One region of the Ruminococcus sp. 1001713B170207_170306_F1 genome, then DNA from elsewhere that is predicted to be linked to it. Evidence: riboswitches for the same ligand, from Rfam matches in the RefSeq annotation. Region 1 holds a riboswitch; the other holds the start of a gene.
The links. Region 1 has a riboswitch for tetrahydrofolate ahead of I4V84_RS02005 (folate family ECF transporter S component). Riboswitches for the same ligand answer to the same signal wherever they lie in the genome.
Positions count from the first base shown of each region.

Region 2: another riboswitch for tetrahydrofolate. It lies ahead of folE (GTP cyclohydrolase I FolE); the one in region 1 lies ahead of I4V84_RS02005 (folate family ECF transporter S component).

Region 1 covers NZ_JADPEX010000002.1:70,933-74,354, reverse strand. The annotation lists gene I4V84_RS02015 (hypothetical protein) at 1-981, opposite strand, end outside; gene I4V84_RS02010 (hypothetical protein) at 978-1,202, opposite strand; THF riboswitch at 1,543-1,644, shown strand; gene I4V84_RS02005 (folate family ECF transporter S component) at 1,731-2,291, shown strand; gene I4V84_RS02000 (GNAT family N-acetyltransferase) at 2,502-3,257, opposite strand.
Region 2 covers NZ_JADPEX010000040.1:3,561-6,982, reverse strand. The annotation lists gene folP (dihydropteroate synthase) at 110-919, opposite strand; gene I4V84_RS18355 (HD domain-containing protein) at 959-1,456, opposite strand; gene folE (GTP cyclohydrolase I FolE) at 1,453-2,010, opposite strand; THF riboswitch at 2,262-2,358, opposite strand; gene I4V84_RS18345 (aminopeptidase P family protein) at 2,492-3,422, shown strand, end outside.

The DNA of each region.
Region 1 (3,422 bases):
TGTATGGCCTATAATTGTACCGCTGACTGTGCTGGTAAGTTCCCGGCTTCCAAGAGAATCCGGATCATCACCGGTGACTGCTGTAACAGTAACACCATCCAGTGAATTTCCCTGAAATTGGCCAGTGTAAGTTATGGTTACATAGGAGCCTGGTGCTGTTCCACCTTTAAAGTAAGAAGGAGTCTGAGACAAATCTACATTTATTGTGCTATCAGAGCCAGAGGGAAGAACTGTGAGCGTATTCAGGGAAATATTCTGAATTTCTGCATGAATCTGCTGTTCTTTTGCTGAGTCATCGGCAGGAACTTGTGCAGGATCTGGTGTTGGTGTTGGATCTGGAAGTGTAAGCGGATCAATATCTGAAATGCTTAGTACTTTCAGATGACTGGCATTAAGAGAAGAACTTTGGGTATCCTGACTGGAAGTAAACTTGCCTTTAAAATGAATGTATACCCATACACCGGTACGGATGCCATTCTGATAATATTGTTCTGTTCCAGTGATTGGATAGGTGGCTGTTTTGCCTTTTTTATTTTTTATGGTAATGGTATTTGGAGTCAGACTCTGTACTTCCCCATAGGCCTTTCGTACTTCCAGCTGATTCTTTTTGTGAAAGTCGTCTACTACTTTCAATGCTTTTACAGTGCTGGTATCCTTGTTAGAGAGCTGCCCCTCATAAATGACACTGATTTCATCTCCAGTGATCATGCCATCTTCGCATTCCAAAGTTGCTTCAGAAAGATCAAAAACGTAAGTTTGTTCCTGGCTTTCCATAGTTAGGGTGGCACCGGTGAAATCCTTAAGGGTTCCTTTGATTTCATCCATATAAACACGCTGTTTGGGTGTTTCTGAAGTGTTCTGTAAGGTGGTTTCACTCTGATCAGAAATAGAAGTATAGCTGGTGATCATATCACCGGCAGTACATCCTGACAGAGAGAACAGTACCAAAGAGCCAAGTAATAGTTTTGTGAAATTTTTCATTGTTGCTTTGTATCCTCCGAATCCGGAAATGGTACAGGAAGAAAATCGAAAACCTCTCGGCAGGCATTCCATTCCTCCGAGTTATCCGGCATACGATAGCCAAGTCCTGTACATTCTGTAGTAGCATTTGTATTCATGTAATTATTATAAAAAACATTGTAAGGATTCTGTAGTGGCGGCTGTTTTTGGCAGGATGATTTGTTTGTGGATTTTATATTCATAGAAACACTCCTTTTTGTCAAATATTTTTCCTATATAAGGGAAGATATTCTTAGAATATGCGAAAAAGAGGAGAGTATGCACAAACATTTGTCAGTGACCAGTAACGACTAATTGTTACTGTTCACTCCGTGACCAGTAACGCGCTTCGCGATGCACAGAAATCATGCATTCGCATGATTTCGCGCTAAGATTCTCGGGTTTTCTGTGAACTTTGTTCACAAAAAACACTCGCGGAACGTTACCAGTAAACAGTAACGACTAATTTATTTATGTGAATATTATAACAAATACATATTGAAATTTCTATATTTTGTGCTATAATCATTTTAAATAAATAATAGCGAAGTAGGAATTTATGCGTCAAGTGTTCATTGGCTGGGGAGTCGCCGTGAAACGAAAAGCAGCAGGACTGTTTACGATATATTTTCCGCACCCGTTGCTACATGTGAGAACATCTCATAATGTGGAGGGATTATTATTTATGGTAACTACTCTGTTATTTTAATCATTATGGAGGTGTTTTTTTTATGCGTAAAAACAAACAGACATGGAGTGTTAAGACTCTTGTATTCCTTGCACTGCTGGTAGCAATCCAGCTTGTGCTGTCACGCGTTCTGGTAATTGATCTTGGTGTATATCGAATTACATTGGGAACTGTCGCCACTGTATTGGCAGGTCTTTGGATGGGACCTGTAGCTGGTGGTGTAGAAGGTGCTGTTGCCGATATCATTGGATGTTTTATGAAAGGCTATGGAGTTAATCCACTGATTACTTTATCAGCAGTTGCCTGGGGTGTGATCCCCGGACTGGCTGGAAAACTAATGGCTGAAAAGAACAGAAAAGTAAAGACTGTTGTTATGTGTGTCGCAATTGCAGTCTCTGGCGTAGTGGGAACACTTGGACTGACCACTGCAGGACTGGTAATAATCGGAGCAAACTTCTATGCAATTATGCCAGGACGTCTTGTACAGTTTGCAATCATGACTCCAATCTACTGCGTACTTACCAGTCTTCTTTATTTCAGCCCGCTTACAGGCATGGTTGTAGGAAACATAAGACCTGCTAAGCTGGAGAAGAAGACCGTATAAATGGCAGCAGTCCAGGAGCTGAATTATATACAAAACCCCAAATTAAATAATATGGCATAAGATGGATTATGAAGCAATGCACTTACTGGAAAGTTGATTGTTTGAGAAATCAACTTGTTGAATAAGTCAAAAAATACGATTCCCAAATAAAAGGCTGTGATCAGGATAAACACTGATCGCAGCCTTTTTTAAACATGCTCTGAAAAGTTTTCAGTTTGTATGTGTCTGAACCCGGAACCAATAGGTGTAGAGATAATGAAGTCCAAGTGATTCATAAAGATTACGTGCTGGAGTGTTTCCCTCTACTACCTGAAGATAGGCCTTAGTTGCGCCTTTCTTTTTTCCTTCTTTTAGAAGTGCAGTACAAATCTGACGAGCATAACCCTTGTGTCTGAAATCTTCGCGAACATGGATAGCGTACAATCCAATATAATTTCGATCCAGAATGCCAAGCCCGGTTGCAATAATTTTTCCGTTACTCCAGATGGAGGCGCATACGGTGTCTTTTACGATGGCATGATACATGGATGGAACTACAGCACGGTGAACAGGATTAATGGTGCCTTTCAGATCAAAAAGACTTTCAATCCAAATATCTGGAATATCGTCAGTAAGAGTTACCAGATCGCAAGGCGCAGAAGGATCTGCTCCATCCAGTGAGGCTGCCATAACATTTGTTGTATGCTGGATTTCGTAGTTGCGGTTTTCCAGAAGATAATCAAAATCCGGAGAAACCAGAGGACTGATCTTAAAAATTGCAGGGCTGCCCAGTCGGGCATACTCTGCTTCGCAGAAAGAAACCTTTTCCCTCCAGGAAAGGGTAGAAGTTCCGAACTGCTCCACACTGTTTGTTCTATGTGTATAAAAATAGGAAAAACGGAGAATCCATCCATCATAAAGCTCCATTTTATGGGAGGGCCATGCATTTAGTGACATATCTTCAATTTCTTTAATGATTTTATCCATAAAAAAACCTTCTTTTATAAGTTTAGGGTCATTATACATAATTGTATCCAGCAATGCAACTGAAAATAGTCTGTTATAAGACAGATTGCTTTTTACACATCTTGCAGAAAGCCTTTTTCAAACACGCTCTAGTACATCGTTTCGTAAATAACTATACCAATCGCG
Region 2 (3,422 bases), on a different contig from region 1:
TTGTTCCTTTCTGTTGACTATTTACAATTTTGAGGAATTTGAACGCAATCGTTTCGCGACTGCGTTCATGAGCAAGTAGCAAAGCGGATTGCGAATGTCCTCTTTACTCTCAATTACAACCCCAAATTGCTTCTGTCATCTGGATCACGCGTCTGTTCTCCTTGACATCATGAACACGCACAAAAGAACAGCCCTTCATCACACCAATTACACTGGTAGCCAGTGTTCCCTCTACACGCTGGTCTACAGGCAGATCAAGTGCCAGTCCGATCATCGACTTGCGTGAGGTGCCAAGAAGAACCGGAAAGCCCAGATTCTTAAAAAGCTCCAGATGATTCATAGTTTCCAGATTCATCTCAAATGTTTTTCCAAATCCAACCCCTGGATCGAGAATGATTTTCTCATCTTTGATTCCTGCTTTTCTTGCAAGATTGACACATTCCTGTGTCTCAGAAAGCATATCGATGAGAAAATTGTTATATTCTGTATTGGACTTATTGTGCATGAGACAGCATGCAACATCATATTTGGCAATTACAGCTCCCATTTCAGAATCATATTTTAATCCCCAGATATCGTTGACCAGATCTGCACCGGCCTGAATCGCACTTTCTGCCACGCTGCTTTTGAAGGTATCTACAGAAATGGGAATGTCAAAACGTTTTCTGACCGCTTCGATAACGGGCAAAACTCTCTGAGCTTCTTCCTCTGCACTGACCGGCGTGTGTCCGGGACGCGTAGACTCCCCGCCAATATCGATAATATCCGCACCATCCGCGATCATGGCTTCTGTATGCCGCAAAGCTTCATCTAAATGATTCCATTTCCCGCCATCGGAAAAAGAATCAGGAGTAATATTTAAAATTCCCATTATATAAGTGTGATTTTGTGTATCAAAAAAACGATTTCCAATTTTCATAAATAGAAACCATCCTTTCTGTTAGATTTTTTAGAAGGCTTAATATTCAATTGTCAGATTTTTTTTCTCAGAAGGCCAGTAACATTCTGAAGCTGCTGAACATGAAAAACAATTTCTGGACTTTTTATCAGCCTTATATAGCAGCATAGCCAACACATTATCAGATCCATCCGTCCTGTGCTGACTGATCGCAGATAATATTTCCTCTTTTTCCTGCTCTGTAAAATGCAGATCTGCCAGAATCTTTCCGGCTATTTCAACTCCTGCAATGTCATGAGAAATACCCGACAGATATTGCTGCGCACGGCCAATGTCATGAAGAAGAGCAGTGGCATAAATGATTTCCCTGGACAGATTAAGCTTGTTTTCCAGAGAATAAATATACATCAGCCTGGCAACATCCAGAAAGTGTTCCGGCGTATGTCTGCAGAAAATACGATTTTTTTCAAGCTCCTGTATTTTCTCACAGTGCTTTTGATAAAGGGGATGCCGCCAGATTAAAGAAATACGGTTTGTTTCAGAAAAAGAACTGCTCATTTTCCGACCATGGAAAGGAACATTTTCTGCAGCTCCTTATCTTCTTTGAAGGCTCCGCGGGTTACAGTCGTAATTGTTTTGCTTCCTGGCTTTTTAACGCCTCGCATGGTCATGCAGGTGTGTTCTGCTTCCAGCATAACCATAATTCCCTTCGGAGAGAGGGCACGCTCCAGAGCGTCCGCAATCTGTACTGTGAGGCGTTCCTGGATCTGCGGTCTTCTGGCATAAACCTCTACCGTACGTGCCAGCTTGCTTAATCCTGTGACTTTTCCATCGGGAATATAAGCCAGGTGCGCCTTACCATAAAAAGGCATCAGATGATGCTCGCACATAGAGTAAAAAGTAATATCTTTTTCCAATACGATCTCATTATTTTCTACTGGAAACTGCTTCAGTAAATGGTGATCTGCTTCCTGATCGAGACCACCGTAAATTTCCTCGCACATACGTGCAATTCTGTCGGGAGTATCAATCAGTCCCTCCCGGGTAATATCCTCACCGATTCCTTCCAGAAGCAGGCGGATGGCCTGTTCTATTTTTTGTTTGTCAACCATTAAAAATAACCTCCTTTGTATTTGATTGCGGAGACTATCCTTTTTTGATAAAACCGGGGAAGGATTTTCGAATTCGAATATCTGCCTGCTTAATACGCAAAAAAGGATATCTCCAATTGTGATAGAATGTATGTCGAAAACATTCCCTTGAGCCTGTTAAAAAACGTTTCCACAAATCGCAATGTGCATCTTGCAGAAAGCTCCTTTCGGGCAGGCTCTGACACAATATGAGATATCCCTCTTATAGTGCTTGCAACGGGTGCGGATAATATACCGTAAGACGTGCTTTTCGTTTCAGTGACAACTCCCCATTCACCGAACACTTGACGCATAAAATCCTATTTTGCATATCATTCATTTCGAAAGTTAGTATATCACGTCTTTTGGGAATAGAAAAGTGTTTTTTCTTAAACAGGTTGCGAAAGGGTAACGTGGATATTATAATAGGAATAGACAAAATTCACTGGAAGGAGTCAGTTTTATGACAGTTAAAGAACGAATCACCGCACTTCGGGAAGTAATGGCAGAGAAGAAAATAGATGCTTATCTTGTTCCCACAGATGATTTTCATGCATCTGAATATGTAGGAGAATACTTTAAGTGCAGAAAATATATTACAGGTTTTACCGGATCTGCCGGCAGAGCAGTCATCATGCAGGATATGGCTGGATTGTGGACAGATGGAAGATATTTCATCCAGGCGGCCGCACAGCTGGAGGGAACGGGTGTAGAGCTTTTTAAAATGGGAGAACCAGATGTTCCCACTGTGCACCAGTTTCTGGAAGAAAAATTAGGCGAGGGAATGTGCCTTGGTTTTGACGGAAGAACCGTCAGCGCCGAAGAAGCAGATGAACTGGCCGAACTTCTTGCAAAAAAAGGAGCCACTCTTCAGACGGATTCTGATCTGGTAGGAGAAATCTGGGAAGATCGTCCGGCACTTTCCTGCGAACCGGTTATGGAACTGGATGTAAAATGGGCAGGCGAATCCCGTGCTGACAAATGTGGAAGAATCCGTAAATCAATGGAAGAGAAAGGTGCAGATGGATTTGTACTGACTTCTCTGGATGACATTGCATGGCTGCTGAATATTCGTGGCGGCGATGTACATTGCTGTCCGGTTGTTCTCTCTTATTTGGTCATGACCAAAACAGAAATCAGGCTGTTTGCAAATGAAAAAGCATTTTCGGCTTCAATTCTGGACGCATTATCTAAGGATGGCGTAACCATTTTGCCCTATGACAGCATTTATGAATATGTAAAAACATTTGAGAAAGACATGACAGTTCTTCTTTGTAAAAAGAAAGCCAACTGTCGTCTGGTAAACAGTATTCCGAAGGAAGTAACGATTCTGGATGAAGCCAACCTGACTTTTCTTCCAAAATCAATTAAAAATCCAGTAGAAGTAGAAAATG